4 regions of the Stenotrophomonas sp. YJH_SMC_21 genome follow, and region 1 is predicted to be linked to each of the others. Evidence: predicted binding sites of a transcription regulator. Region 1 holds the regulator's gene; each other region holds the start of a gene.
What was found. Region 1 encodes FliA, which starts transcription of late flagellar genes. Its sites were predicted from a motif close to TAAAGTTTNNCNNNCNNNGGCCGATAA; they were not measured.
Positions count from the first base shown of each region.

Region 1 (3,528 bases):
CGCGGTCGGTGCGTTGCCGCCATGCAGCTGGTCCAGCAGGGCCTCGAATTCGTCGTCGGTGATCAGGTCGCTGCCAGCTGCCGCAGGGGCGGCCGCAGCGACCGGCGCGGCAGTGCCACCGTTCATGTCGAACTGCGCGATCAGGTCCGGCGGCGCATAACCCGGCTCGGTGCCGGAGGACACGGCGTCCAGCATCGACTGCAGGTAGTCCAGCGATTGCTGGGCGGCGTCGAAGTGGTGGGCCTGCAGCACCGCCTGCCCGGCACGCGCGATGCCCAGGGCCTCTTCAGCGGCGTGGCACAGCTCGACCATCGCAGTGACGCCAAGGAAGCCGGCACCGCCCTTGAGCGTGTGGTATCCACGGAACACCGCGTTGAGCTGCTCGGTGTCCTGCGGTGCCTGCTCCAGCGACACCAGCTGTTCGCCCAGGCGATCCAGGATTTCCTGTGCCTCGATGATGAAATCGGCAGTGATGTCGTCGGATACCGCGCTCATGCTTACAGCCCCAGATCCGACAACAGGTCGTCGGCGTCGTTCTGCGAGACCGCGTGGCGGTCCAGTCCCTTCAGTGCCGGCCCGGCCAGTTCCGGGTCGGTGCGATGCTGTTCCGGCGGCAGGCCGAGTGCGCCGAAGCCCTCGTGCACGCGGCGGACGATGCCGACCACGCGACGGATGATCTGCCCGGTCAGGTCCTGGTAGCTCTGGGTCAGGGCGATCTCGGTCAGGTTGTGGCGGATGCGCTCGAGCTGCGCGTCCTGGCCCGGCTGCAGGCCTTCAGCACGCAGCTGTTCGGTCAGGCTGCGGCATTCCTCGGCCAGGTCCAGGGTACGGTGCGTGGCCTGTTCGGTCATGGCCACCACGTGGTCCAGGCGTGCGCAGGCGTCGTCCAGCTCACCGGCCTCGCTGGGCACGGTCGGCAGCTCACCCAGTGCCTGCCCCAGCTCGCGGGCCAGCCGCGAGAGGCCGCTCATCATCGGCTGCGTTCGCAGCGCGACCAGTCCGTCGATGCGCTGCCGCCAGGCGGCCTCGTCACCGGACTCGAGTGCGTCCAGGGCTTCCTGCAGGCGCAGGGCGAGGGCGCTCTTGTCGACCGTGGTATCCATCAGGCGCTGGCCGCCAGGCGTTCGAAGATCTTGCCGAGCTTCTCTTCCAGCGTCTGCGCAGTGAACGGCTTGATGATGTAGCCGTTCACGCCGTTCTGGGCGGCTTCGATGATCTGTTCGCGCTTGGCTTCGGCGGTGACCATCAGCACTGGCAGGGTCTTCAGCTTGGCATCGGCACGGATCGCCTTCAGCAGCTCGATGCCGGTCATCACCGGCATGTTCCAGTCGGTGACCACGAAATCGAACGGCTGGCTCTGCAGCAGCGACAGCGCGGCATGCCCGTCCTCGGCTTCGGCGGTATTGGTGAAGCCCAGATCGCCCAGCAGGTTCTTGACGATCCGACGCATGGTCGAGAAGTCATCGACGATCAGGATGCGCATGTTCTTGTTCAAAGCAGAGTTCCTTTGTTGTTCATTCCGGGCGGCCGGGGGCAGCCGCCTCGGGCATGTTCATTCTTCCAGGCCGGCGTCCGCCGCCTCGAAAATCTTGAGCCGGCCACGCAGGCGCAGCACCGCCTGGCCGTGGATCTGGCAGACGCGCGACTCGCTCACGCCGAGCACCGCGCCGATCTCCTTCAGGTTCAGTTCCTGCTCGTAGTAGAGCGAGAGCACCAGCTGTTCGCGCTCGGGCAGGTGGCCGATGGCCTTGCCCAGCTCGCGGCCGAACTCACCACGCTCCAGCACCTGCTGCGGGGTCGGGCCGCCCTGGGCGACGGTGTCCAGCTCGCCCTGGTCCTCGATGCGCGACTCCAGGCTCAGCACCTGGCCACGTGCGGCGTCTTCCATCAACCGCAGGTATTCGGGCAGCGGCATCTCCATCGCGGCGGCCACTTCGGTGGCGCTGGCGGCGCGGCCGCTGCTCTGTTCCAGGCGGCGAATGGTGGCGGCGGCATCGCGTGCACGGCGGTGCACGGAGCGCGGCACCCAGTCGCCACGGCGGATCTCGTCGATCATCGAACCGCGGATGCGGATCGAGGCATAGGTCTCGAACGAGGCGCCCTGGTCGGCGTCATAGCTGCGCGACGCTTCTATCAGGCCCATCATGCCGGCCTGGATCAGGTCGTCCACTTCAACGCTGGCCGGCAACCGCGCGGCCAGGTGGTGGGCGATGCGCCGCACCAGGTCCGAATGCTGGGCGATGACCTCGTTGGCCGCCGAGCGCTGGACTTCCCTGTACTGGGCTGCGCCTTTCATGCGGCCACCCCGCGCTGCTTGAGGATGCGCTCGAGGAAGAACTCGACGCCGCCACGCGGTTCGGTCGGCGCCTGCCAGCGTGCGGTGCGACGCGCGATCTCGGTGATCGCCAGCGCGGCCGGGCTGGACGGGTAGGCCTTCACCACCGGCTGCTGGCGCTGCACCGACAGGCGCAGCCAGTCGTCCTGCGGCACGCAGCCCAGGTAGTTCAGCGAGACATCGGCGAGGAATTTCTCGCAGACGCGGGTCAGCTTTTCGTACAGCACGCGGCCCTCGTTGGGGTCGCGCACCATGTTGGCCACTACCTGGATGCGGTCCACGCCGCGTTCGCGCGACAGCACCTTGATCAGCGCGTAGGCGTCGGTGATCGAGGCCGGCTCGTCACAGACCACCACCACGGTGTCCTGCGCGGCCTGGCAGAAGGTCAGCACGCCGTCGGTGATGCCTGCGGCGGTGTCCACCACCATGATGTCCAGTTCGCGTTCCAGCTCGGAGAACACGTTGACCAGGCCGACGTGCTCTGCCGGGGCCAGCTCGGCCATGTGCCGGCGGCCGGACGCGGCCGGCACCACCAGCACGCCGTTCGGGCCTTCGACGATGACGTCGTCCAGCGAGCAGCGGCCGGCGACCAGGTCGGCCAGCGTGAAGGTCGGGTTCAGCCCCAGGATCACGTCGATGTTGGCCAGGCCCAGGTCGGCGTCCAGCAGCAGCGTGCGCTTGCCCATGCCGGCCAGTGCCACCGCCAGGTTGGCGGACACATTCGTCTTGCCCACGCCGCCCTTGCCGCCAGTGACGGCAATGGTGCGCACAGGGCCGAGCGGCTCGCTGCGGGTGGCCGACAGCGGGAAGGTCTTGGTCAGCTTGGCGTACTCACGCGACGGCATGGTTCAACTCCGGGTTGCAGGGCATATCGGCCGCGCGGCGCAAATCTTCAAGGCGAAGTACGAGATTGGCCGCACTGGCCCGGTGCAGGTCCTCCGGAACATCCTGGCCATCGGTCACCCAGGTGATCGGCAGGGCGTGGTCCACGGCCACTGACAGGGCGTTGCCGAAGCGGCCGGTCTCGTCCAGCTTGCTCAACACCAGGCCCTGCAGGTTGGCGGCGCCGAAGCGGCGGACCACCTCGTCCATGTCGCCGAAGCTGGTGTTGGCCGGCAGCACCAGCAGGGTGCGTACCTGGCGGGCGGCGCGCAGCCACTGCAGCTGCGCGGCCAGCGCGCGGTCGCGCGGGC
Region 1 covers NZ_JCAFSU010000024.1:10,145-13,672, forward strand. Annotated here, with positions in the region: gene AC5P67_RS19585 (chemotaxis protein CheA) at 1-495, opposite strand, end outside; gene AC5P67_RS19590 (protein phosphatase CheZ) at 498-1,103, opposite strand; gene cheY (chemotaxis response regulator CheY) at 1,103-1,495, opposite strand; gene AC5P67_RS19600 (RNA polymerase sigma factor FliA) at 1,553-2,296, opposite strand; gene AC5P67_RS19605 (MinD/ParA family ATP-binding protein) at 2,293-3,180, opposite strand; gene flhF (flagellar biosynthesis GTPase FlhF) at 3,167-3,528, opposite strand, start outside.

Region 2 (3,528 bases), on a different contig from region 1:
GCCACCACGGCGAAGCTGCGGCCCTGCTCACCTGCACGCGCGGCTTCCACCGCGGCATTCAGCGCGAGGATGTTGGTCTGGAAAGCGATGCCATCGATCAGCTGGGTGATGTCGCCGATCCGCCGCGACGCCTCGCTGATGCCATGCATGGTCGCGACCACCTGGCCGACGGCCTCGCCACCGCGCTGGGCCACCGCGGCCGCCCCCTGCACCAGGGCATCGGCGCGGCCCGCGGCATCGGCATTGCGGCCAACGGTGTCGGTCAACTCGTGCATCGACGCTGCCGTCTCTTCCAGGTTGGCCGCCTGCTGTTCGGTACGCTGCGACAGATCATGGTGCCCGGCAACGATCTCACCAACGCCGGTGTCGAGGCTGGACGTCGCCTGCTGGATGCGGGTGACGATGCGGCCCAGTTGCGCGACCGTGGCGTTGGCATCGTCGCGCATTCGTGCGAACACGCCCTGCAGCTCACCTTCCATGCGCACGCTGAGGTCACCACGGGCCAGCGCCGCCAGAAGCGCCTGCAGATCGCCGAGGTTGGTCTCGAAGGTCGCCAGCAGGCGGTTGATGCTGGTCGACAACGTGCGCACGAAGCCCTGTTTTCCCTCCAGCGCGATGCGGCCGTGCAGGTCGCCATGTGCGGCGGCGTCGACCAGTGCTGCCACTTCGGTTTCCAGCAGCGTTTCCAGCGCGCGGCTGCGCCACTCCACTGCCACGCCGAGGAAATGCCCTTCGTCGGTGATGGCATTGGCGATCAACTGGTAGCGGACGCCGGCATGACCGATCTCGCGCTCCTCGCGCTGGCGCACGCCAGCCAGGCTGGCCAGTGCCGGATGCAGGCGTACCGCATCGCTCCCCACCAGATCTTCAAGCCGGAGTGCAAGCTGCTCCAGCAGCGCCGGATTGGCGTACGCCACCAGGCCTTCGGCATCGATCACCATCAAGCCGGCCTGTGCGCTGTCCAATGCCTGGCGCACGCGGGTGTTGCCGCGGGCCACCGCACGCTCGGTCTCGATGCGCGCGCGCAGGCGCTGCTGCATGTCGACCAGGCGCTGGGCCAGCTGGCCGATTTCATCGTTGGCGTTGTAGACGCGCAGGGTGGTGTCGAGGCGGTCGTCGGCGATGTCGCTGGCGAAACGCAGGGTGTCCTGGATCGGCTGGCGCACCGCACGCAGCACCAGCACCAGGCTGGTGATCAGCACGCCGGCCACCAGCAGCAGGGTCAGTGCGAACACCACGCTCATGGTGCGCGCGCCGGCCTGCTGGCGTGCCTGCGCCCTGGCCAGCGCCGCCACCTGTGCCTGCTGGAATGCGGCCAACGCCGGCGCTACGCCCGTGGCGGTATCCAGCAGCGACTGCGCTTCCACATCCAGGCCGACGCGGGCAGCGGTATACCCCAGCAGTGCGGCCTGATACGCCTCCATCCCGGTGCGCAGGGTGTCCTGCACATCCGCAGGCAGGCCCGCCAGCGCGAGGTCGAACGGCAGCTTCTCCTCGCTGGCGCGGTCGGCGTGGGTGGAATCACCGTCGAGCAGCAGCAGTGCCTCCTGCCTTCGCATCTTCTGCAGGGACAGCGCCAGCGCGGGCCGCTGCTGCACATCCACCTGCGCCTGCAGGGTGTCGGCTGCCTGCTGCAGCTGCGCGGCGAGGCCGGCATCACCACGGCCCATCTCGTCGACCCGTTCGAACAGGGCGGCCACACCCTGCGAGAACGCGTCGGCGGCTTCGGTCAGCGCCTGCAGGGCCTTGCGCCGGCCCGCATCCATCGGCATCGCGCGCAGCGCCTGCAGATCGGTCTGCAACGCCTTCTGCGTGGCCAACAGCTGCGCGCGGTCGGCATCATCGAAACTGCGTGCATACTGGGTCTGCAGGCGACGCGCTTCGGCCACCCGCGTGGACAGGCTGGCAGCCAGATCGCTGCCGCGCTGGTAGCTGGCCTGGCTGCGCGCAGCCAGTGCGTTGGCATGGCCAGTCCAGGCGTAGACAGCAGCGATCGCCACCAGGCCCAGGCCGCAGATCCACAGTGTGGCCTTGAGCTTGTTGGCCACGCTGAGCCGATGTGGCTGCAGCCAGCGCAGCAGCCCGGGGGACGCCGAGTGCAACGCAGCAAGGCGCGTGCGCAGGGACCGGAGGTGGGGGACAACGGCCGACATGACAGACTCCAGGCGGAAAGACGCACCTGTATCGGCCTGACTCAGGACAACTTTAGCGCTTTCTTCGTCTGCGTCCCCCCATCGCTGGTGGACGCGGCCTTTGTACCGGGTGCAGGCGACGGAGGCATGACACGGCCACCGCGCTTGACCTCAACCCCGGTTTGGGGAACACAGTGGACGCCCCTCCCCCGCCCGGTGTCTCCATGACGACGCTCGATGTCCCCCGCTACCTGCAGCGCCTGCAGCTGGATGCACCGCCACCGCGGACCCTGGCCGGCCTGACCCTGCTGCAGCAGCGCCACAACGCACTGCTGCCCTTCGAGACCCTCAGCTGCCTGCTGCGCGATGCGGTGCCGATCGACCTGGACAGCGTGCAGCGCAAGCTGCTCGACGAGCGCCGCGGTGGTTACTGCTTCGAACTCAATGGCGGGTTGCTGGCGCTGCTGCAGGCATTGGGCTTCGATGCGCAGCCATTGAGCGCGCGGGTACTGCTGGCCGCCCAGGACGGCGAACTGACCCCGCGTACCCACCTGCTGCTGCGCGTGAACGTAGACAGCGACGATTGGCTGGTGGATGCCGGTTTCGGCAGCCTGACCCCGACCGTGCCGCTGCGCCTGCATGATCCGCAGCCGCAGGCCACGCCGCACGAACGCTATCTGCTGCAGCGCCTGCCCGACGAGGGTGATTTCGTGCTGTCGGCCGAGTCCAACGATGGTTGGCGGGCGATGTATCGGTTCGACCTGCAGGCGCCGGCACCGATCGACAACGTGGTGGGCAACTGGTACGTGTGCACCCATCCCGATTCCAGTTTCCCCGGGCAGCTGCGCGCGTCGCTGACCGGGCCGGACTGGCGCCGCACCATCGGCAGCGGCAACTACACCGAGTATCGCCCCGGGCAGGCACCGGACAAGCGCCCGCTGCATGATGTGGGTGATGTGCGTGCCGTGCTGCAACAGCGCTTCGGCATGCAGCTACCGGACGACCCGCGACTGGACCCGGCCATCAATGACTGGCTGCAGCGCTCGCGCGCCGCGACCTTGTAGGGCCGAGCCCATGCTCGGCTGAGCTGGAGCGGCTGGGCCAACAGCAGCCGAGCGTGGTCTCGGCTCTACAGAGCAGCGCGCGCCTGCAGCGCAATGCGATTGCCTTCGCTGTCGCGGATCTCGGCCACGCGCCAGTCGCCCGCATCGGCGGGTCCGAAGCACAGCTCGGCGCCCGCTTGCAGTGCTCGCTCCAGGCTCGCATCCAGGTCATCGACGCCGATGTAGACGCGCGCCCCCTGTTCGGAAGGCCGGTAGTCCGCGCCGAGCACCAGCGCAATGCTGGCACCGGCGGCCTCATCGGAGAACGGCAGGTAGGCCATCCGGCAGTCGTG
Region 2 covers NZ_JCAFSU010000001.1:421,730-425,257, forward strand. Annotated here, with positions in the region: gene AC5P67_RS01890 (methyl-accepting chemotaxis protein) at 1-2,153, opposite strand, end outside; gene AC5P67_RS01895 (arylamine N-acetyltransferase family protein) at 2,357-3,196, shown strand; gene AC5P67_RS01900 (VOC family protein) at 3,262-3,528, opposite strand, start outside.
Region 2: a site for FliA is predicted at 2,182-2,208, ahead of AC5P67_RS01890 (methyl-accepting chemotaxis protein). Genes of this name have one in related genera too.

Region 3 (3,528 bases), on a different contig from region 1:
AGAACTGCCAACGCGCCGGGGGCATGAAGAAGTTGCGGTAGCTGGCACGCACGTGGCCAGGCGGCGTGGCGCAGCTGCCACCGCGCAGCACCCATTGCCCGCACATGAACTTGCCGTTGTATTCACCGAGGTTGCCGGCGAAAGGGCGGAAGCCCGGGTAGGCGCCATACGCGCTGTGGGTCCATTCCCATACATCGCCGAACAGCTGACGCAGTCCACTGCCCCCTGCAGCCTGCGGGTGCAGCCGATCGTCATCGGCAAAATGACCGCGAGGCGGCAGCGTTGCGGCGGCAGCCTCCCACTCGAACTCGCTGGGCAGGCGCGCACCGGCCCAGCGGGCGCAGGCATCGGCCTCGTAGTAGCTGAGGTGGCAGACCGGCGCATGCGGATCCAGTTCGCGCCAACCGCCCAGGGTGTACTCGCGCTGCAGGGCGTCATCCCAGTACAGCGGGTGCTGCCAGCCCTCGGCTTCGCGCAGCGCCCAGCCTTCGCTGAGCCACCAGCGCGGTTCGCGGTAGCCGCCGGCGTCGATGAAGGCGCGGTACTCGGCATTGCTGACGGGGCGCTCGGCCAGTGCGTGCGCGGGGAGCAGCACGCGATGCGCCGGCGATTCGTTGTCGTAGGCGAAGGCGGTGTGCTGCGGCCATGCTGCGGCGCCGATGGTGACGATGCGCTCGGGCGACTCGATCCAGCCCTGCGCACTGGCAGCGCTGGTTGCAGGCTGCAGGTCCTCGCGGTAGGCCGGCTGCAACGGATTGCACCAGAACGCGTGCTTGATGTCGGTGAGCAGCAGTTCCTGGTGCTGCTGTTCGTGCTGCAGGCCCAACTGCAGGTGCTGCAGTGCCTGCTCATCAAGGTCGCCTGCCGCCAGCCGCGATTGCACCTGTGCATCGACCTGCTGGCGGTAGTCGCGCACCTGCTGCAGCGATGGCCGCGACAGCAGCCCACGCTGCGGCCGGGCATGCGCCGGGCCGAGGCTCTTGTAGTAGCTGTTGAACAGGTAGTCCCAGGCAGGGTCATGCGCCGGTGCAGGTGGGAAGCCGGCCAGCACGAAGCGTTCGAAGAACCAGGTGGTGTGGGCCAGGTGCCATTTGCTCGGGCTGGCATCGGCCATGCTCTGCAGCATGGCATCTTCGGCGCTGAGGGGGGCTGCCAGCTGCATGCTGCGGTTCCGCACACATGCGTACTGGCGGGCGAGATCGCGCTGCGGGGCAGCGACGGCGGTGGCTACGCTGTCCATCCGGGCAGCATCTGCGCAACAGGGTGAGTGCCATGTCATCGTTCGACGTCAACGCGTTCACATGCGTGACCATCCCGCATTCAAGAAGCCGGTGCGAACGCCGCTAACGGCAATGCTGCGGCCGCGTCGTCACCGCGCTGGAATTCCTGCTTGCCCCTGCATCCGCTCCGCCAGCCTGCGCATTACCTGTTCGTGCTGCCCGCCGTGCTGGTTGCCGTGGTGCTGTGGGCAGCACTGGGCAACGAAGACGTTGCCAGCCCGGCCCAACGCATCCTGCCCTGGCTGCTGGCCTGCCTCGGCGCCGGCCTTGCCCTGCTCTACCACCAGGTGCGTACGCTCTGCCTGCTGCTGGTGGTGGCGGTCATGTTCGCGCTGCTGCACCAGGACGTGGGCGGCTACCTGCACAGCGGCCACGTCACGTCGCTGACACCGCTGCGCTTCCATGCCATTTCGGCCTGGTTGCCCTTGCTGTTCGCGGGCCTGGCATTGTGGCCCGAGCGCGGGCGGCGCCGCCACGACCTGCTGTTGCGCTCCGTCGCCAGCGGCACGGCACTGCTGATCTTCCTGCTGCTGGCCACGCAGCAGCCGCGCGGCATGCACGATCTGCTGTCCAACCGCCACTGGAGCTGGATTCCGGCCGACTGGAACGCGCTGGCACAGCTGCCAGCGCTGCTGTTCCTTCTGGCAACCGCCGCGCTGGGCTGGCAGGCCTGGCGGCATCCGCGCCCATTGCACACGGCGATGCTGCTGGCCCTGCTGTGCCTGTGGTGGATGCTGCCACGGGTGTTCCTGCAGCCGGTGCTGCTGCCGGCACTGGCCAGCGCGGCCCTGCTGCTGATGCTGGGCGCGATGCTGCAGGAGTCCTTCCATATGGCCTTCCGCGATGAGCTGACCGGCCTGCCGGGGCGCCGCGCCTTCAATGAGACCCTGCAGCGGGCGCGCGGCACCTACAGCATCGCGATGGTGGACGTGGACCACTTCAAGTCGTTCAACGACACCCACGGCCACGACACCGGCGACGATGTGCTGCGCCTGGTGGCCTCGCGCCTGGACCGGGTGGGCGATGGTGGCCGGGCATTCCGCTATGGCGGCGAGGAGTTCGCGGTGGTGTTCCTGGATCGTCCCGCAGCGGCCTGCGTGGATGCAGTCGAGGCGCTGCGGCAGACCATCGAGGACACCCGCATGCAGCTGCGCGACCGGAGCACGCGCAGCCGCGACGATGAAACCGGGCGCCGGCAGCGCGGACGCGGCGGAAGCGGGCAGACGGTGCAGGTGACGGTGAGCATCGGGCTGGCAGACAGCCGCGTGGATGAGCGGCCAGCGGCAGTGATCAAGGCCGCCGACCAGGCGCTGTACGCAGCCAAGGACGGTGGCCGCAACCAGGTCCGCGCGCATGCCGGCCAGCGCGTGCTGGCGGCACGCGGCGGCTGAGGCTCACACCGCGTCGAGGTAGTACCAGCGGCCGTCGACGCGCAGGAAGCGGCTGTGCTCGGCCATCTTCACCGCGCTGCCGCCGCCCACGCGGTAGCGGGCGGTGAAGCGCACTTCGGCGCTGTCGGCGCCGGTGACAGTGTGCTCGTGCACGGTCAGGCCCAGCCAATGCGTACGCTGGCCGGGCGCATCATCCAGCGACAACTCGGCCGGACGGGTATCCGGATGCCAGCTCTGGCGCAGATAGTCCGCCAGCCCCCGCACATAGGCGCTGTAACGCGATCGCATCAGGCGCTCGGCATCGGGGGCGGCCTCACCGGCATGGAAACGGCCACAGCAGGCGGCGTACTCGGCGGGAAGGCCGCAGGGGCAGGGATCGGTGGGTTTTCGGCTCATGCGGACATTGTCGCCGGGTTGTGCGGATGGATCCACGCGGGGCACCGGTCAACCAGTGCAGGACAGGCGTATGCTGTCGCGCCCCCATATCGATTGATCGCCGTGCTGGAACTGGTTCCCCCTGAGTTGTGGTGGCTGGTGGTCATCGCCTTCATCGCCGGGCTGGTCGATGCCGCCGTCGGTGGTGGTGGGCTGGTGCAGCTGCCTGGCCTGTTCACGGTGCTGCCGCAGCAGACGCCGGCGATGCTGTTTGGTACCAACAAGTTCAGTTCGATGTTCGGTACCGGTGCGGCCGCCTGGCGCTATGCGCGCAACGTGCGCTTCCCGTGGAAGCCGGTGTTGTTCGCGGCCGGCACGGCCTTCATCTTCTCCTTCGCCGGCGCCACCGCGGTAAGCCTGCTGCCCAAGGACGCGGTGCGCCCACTGGTGCTGGTGCTGCTGGTCGCGATGCTGGCCTACAC
Region 3 covers NZ_JCAFSU010000015.1:99,163-102,690, reverse strand. Annotated here, with positions in the region: gene egtB (ergothioneine biosynthesis protein EgtB) at 1-1,240, opposite strand, end outside; gene AC5P67_RS16875 (GGDEF domain-containing protein) at 1,391-2,671, shown strand; gene AC5P67_RS16870 (YchJ family protein) at 2,675-3,067, opposite strand; gene AC5P67_RS16865 (sulfite exporter TauE/SafE family protein) at 3,170-3,528, shown strand, end outside.
Region 3: a site for FliA is predicted at 1,321-1,347, ahead of AC5P67_RS16875 (GGDEF domain-containing protein). Genes of this name have one in related genera too.

Region 4 (3,528 bases), on a different contig from region 1:
ACGCAACCATGTGACTCGGTCTTGCCGACATGGCCGGGCTCGGGCGTGCCATGCAGGCCGTAGTGTGGCTTGGACAGGTCGATCCAGACCCGGCCGACTGGATTGTTCGGGCCCGGCGGCAGTGTCGCCTTCTTTTCGCCCTTGCGCGCATCCCAGAACAGCTTGGGGTTGTAGTGGAACGGCGGGTCGCGATACACGCCCAGGATCTTCCATTCGCCGATCGGCAGCGGATCATGCTGGCTGCCGGAGGAAACCGGCACCTGAGCGATCACCTTGCCTTGCGCATCCAGCAGCTGCAGGCTGGAATCGGACTTGTCGACGACCACCTTGGCCGCCTTCGGTAGCGGCGATGGTGCGATATTGGGCACCTGGATGCGGTTGCCCGCCTTGCTCAGATCCACGCCCGGATTGAGCAGCTTCAACAGCTCAGGGGATGCGTGGAAGCGTTCGCCCAGCGACTCTTCGACGTTGTTGAAGCCCAGCGATTTCAGTTTGGCCTGTGCGGCGGGGCCCTTCGGCACCGCCTGGAACGGCCCGGCGACATCCTCGCTGGTCAGCGTGTAGCTGGCCAGGGGGGTGACCGTATCAGCCTGCAGGGCCTGCCAGGTCGCGTCGTCCAGTTCACCGGTGACGGTCAGGCCGTGCGCTGCCTGGAAACCCGACACCGCGCGCCGCTGGTTGCTGCCCACTTCACCGTCGATCTGGCCGGGCGAGAAATTCGCGCGATCCAGCAGCACCTGGGCATGCAGGGCGGAACGTGCTGCGGTGTCCGGTCCGGCCTTCTCGGCGATGGGGGCGGGCAGTCCAGGCGGCGGTGCCTGCGCGAACGCCGGCGATGCCAGCAGCGAGAGAGCGAGCAGGGTGGATCGGTACACGGGTAATGGCATTGGGAACTCCAGCAGATGACGCCACCACCTTGCCTGCAGGCCGCGCCGAGCCGCCGTGAAAGAGATCTGACGTCTGCATGAGCAGTCGGGTCGTTGCGCCACCGTCCCCGCGCGGGTGCCGCCGGCCAAGGGCTCACCAAGGTGAATGGTGCCCCACGCCGTTGGCGGTTGGCGATCAAGATTGCCTGGCGGGCCGCCGATAACGCCACATCCCCCCGTTTTGGATGTACCGATGAACTACTTGAGGAATGTCAGGGTTGCCTGGCGTCTTGGGCTGGGCTTTGGCCTGTTGCTGCTGTTGGTTGCGGCCGTGGTGGCCACCGGCGCCACCGCCAGTGTCGTGCAGAAGCGCGCGATGCAGCAGGTGGTCGATGTCAGCGTGGCCAAGGTGCGCCTGTTGTCGCAGATGCTCGATGCCAACAACCAGATGATGGTCGTTCGCCGCGAGATGCTGATCCGCCAGGGCGATGACCGTGGCCATGATGAGCAGCGCATCGCCGATCTGGTCAAGCGCTATGAGGCCAGTTGGACGGCCTACCAGGCGCTGCCCAGCGACGCCGAGGGCAAGGCCATTGCCGAAACCATCGCCGCCAAGCGTGCCATCGCGCGTCCGCTCAACAAGCAGACCAGCGAACTGATGGAGCAGGGCGACTACCCGGGCGCCGTGGCGCTGACCCTGGGCCCGGTGCAGGAAGCCGCCAACGGCTGGAACAAGGCGCTGTCCGATGGCGTGGACTTCGAGGAGAAGGAAAGCCGTGAGGCTGCTGCCGAGGCAATCCGCCTGGGCGAGCGTAGCCTGCTGCAGTTGCTGGTGCTGGGCGGCGTTGCACTGCTGGTCGGCATCGCCGCCTCGGTGATGATCGGGCGCAGCCTGACCGGCCCGCTGGCCCGCGCGGTGAACCTGGCCGAGCGCTTGTCCAGGGGCCAGCTGGATCAGGAGTTCCGCCTCGGCGGCCGTGACGAACTGACCCAGTTGGGTGAGGCGATGGCCAGCGTGCGCCAGAGTGTGCAGGCGGCGATCGGCGCACAGCTGCAGATGGCCGAACAGCACGAGGCGGGTGCGATCCGCTACCGCATGGACGCCAGCGCCTTCCCCGGCGATTTCGGCCGCATGGTGCAGGCCACCAACAGCCTGGTCGAATCGCACGTGCAGGTGGAGCTGCTGATGGCTGAAGTGATGCAGCGTTACGCCATCGGTGACCTCAGCCGCGACCTGCCGGACTACCCGGGCGAGAAGGGTACGCTGACCCGCACTCTGGCCGCAGTGAAGCAGAGCCTGATGGCGATCAACGCGCAGATCGACGCACTGGCCCGGGCCGCGCGCGCCGGTGATTTCAGCATGCGTGGCGACGCCGCTGCGTTCCAGTTCCAGTTCAAGGCGATGGTCGAGCACCTCAACGGCATGATGGCCAGTTCGCAGGCCAGCATCGCTGATGTCTCCGATGTGCTGCGTGCGATCTCGCACGGCGACCTGACTGCACGCATGGACGGCGAGTACGACGGTGTATTCGCCCGCATGCGTGACGACGCCAACACCACCACCGCGCAGCTGACCGGCATCGTGCGTGGCATCCAGGTGGCCGCCGACAGCATCAACAACGCGGCGCAGGAACTGGCTGCCGGCAACAACGACCTGTCGCGCCGCACCGAGCAGCAGGCCGCCAACCTGGAAGAAGCCGCCGCATCGATGGAGGAACTGACCTCGACTGTGCGCCAGAATGCCGAGCTCGCTCGTCAGGCCGACAGTGAAGCGCATGCCGCCGGTGCCGCCGTACGCGAAACCGAGCAGGCGATGGCGCAGATGGCGTCGGTGATGGGTGAGATCGATCAGTCCTCGGCACGCATCTCGGAAATCTCCACCGTGATCGACGGCATCGCGTTCCAGACCAACATCCTGGCGCTGAATGCTGCGGTTGAAGCCGCGCGTGCAGGTGAGCAGGGCCGTGGTTTTGCCGTGGTCGCCAGCGAGGTACGTACGCTCGCACAGCGTGCCGGTGTCGCCGCCAAGGAGATCAAGGAGCTGATCGAAGACGCTGCTGCCAAGGTGAAGAGTGGCCTGGCGGTGACCGTTGAATCGGAAGCCGCGATCGCCCGCGTGGCCCAGGCCAGCTCGCGCACCACGCAGCTGATGAGCGACATCGCAGCGGCCAGCAAGGAACAGGCCGCCGGTATCGAGCAGGTCAACCAGGTGGTGGTGCAGATGGACCAGGTGACCCAGCAGAACGCTGCGCTGGTGGAAGAAGCCACCGCCGCCAGCCGCGCGCTGGAGGAACAGGCGCATGCGCTGACCACGTCGGTGGCGGTGTTCAAGGTGGAGCAGGGCGCGCGCATGCCCATCGTGCCTGCGCAGGCGGCGTAAGCAACCTGCGACTGGATGTTGGATGACGCTCTGCATGTGATGCCCCGCATGCAGGGCACCGCATGCACGCAACCGGTCGGTGCCGCTGGCTAGCGGCCGCGCGCGGCGCGTTCGATCAGCCAGCCGGCTGCGTACAGCAACAGCAGTGTTGGCGGAACCAGTACTGCATACGCGGTCGACCAGGGTTTGCCGTACAGCAGGCTGCCTGCGCCGATGGCATCGAGTGCAGCAGACTGCAGGGTGATGGGGAGCGACATCAGGATATAGGCCCCCTTCGGGTCC
Region 4 covers NZ_JCAFSU010000020.1:24,321-27,848, reverse strand. Annotated here, with positions in the region: gene AC5P67_RS18615 (L,D-transpeptidase family protein) at 1-887, opposite strand, end outside; gene AC5P67_RS18610 (methyl-accepting chemotaxis protein) at 1,120-3,246, shown strand; gene AC5P67_RS18605 (hypothetical protein) at 3,336-3,528, opposite strand, start outside.
Region 4: a site for FliA is predicted at 1,064-1,090, ahead of AC5P67_RS18610 (methyl-accepting chemotaxis protein). Genes of this name have one in related genera too.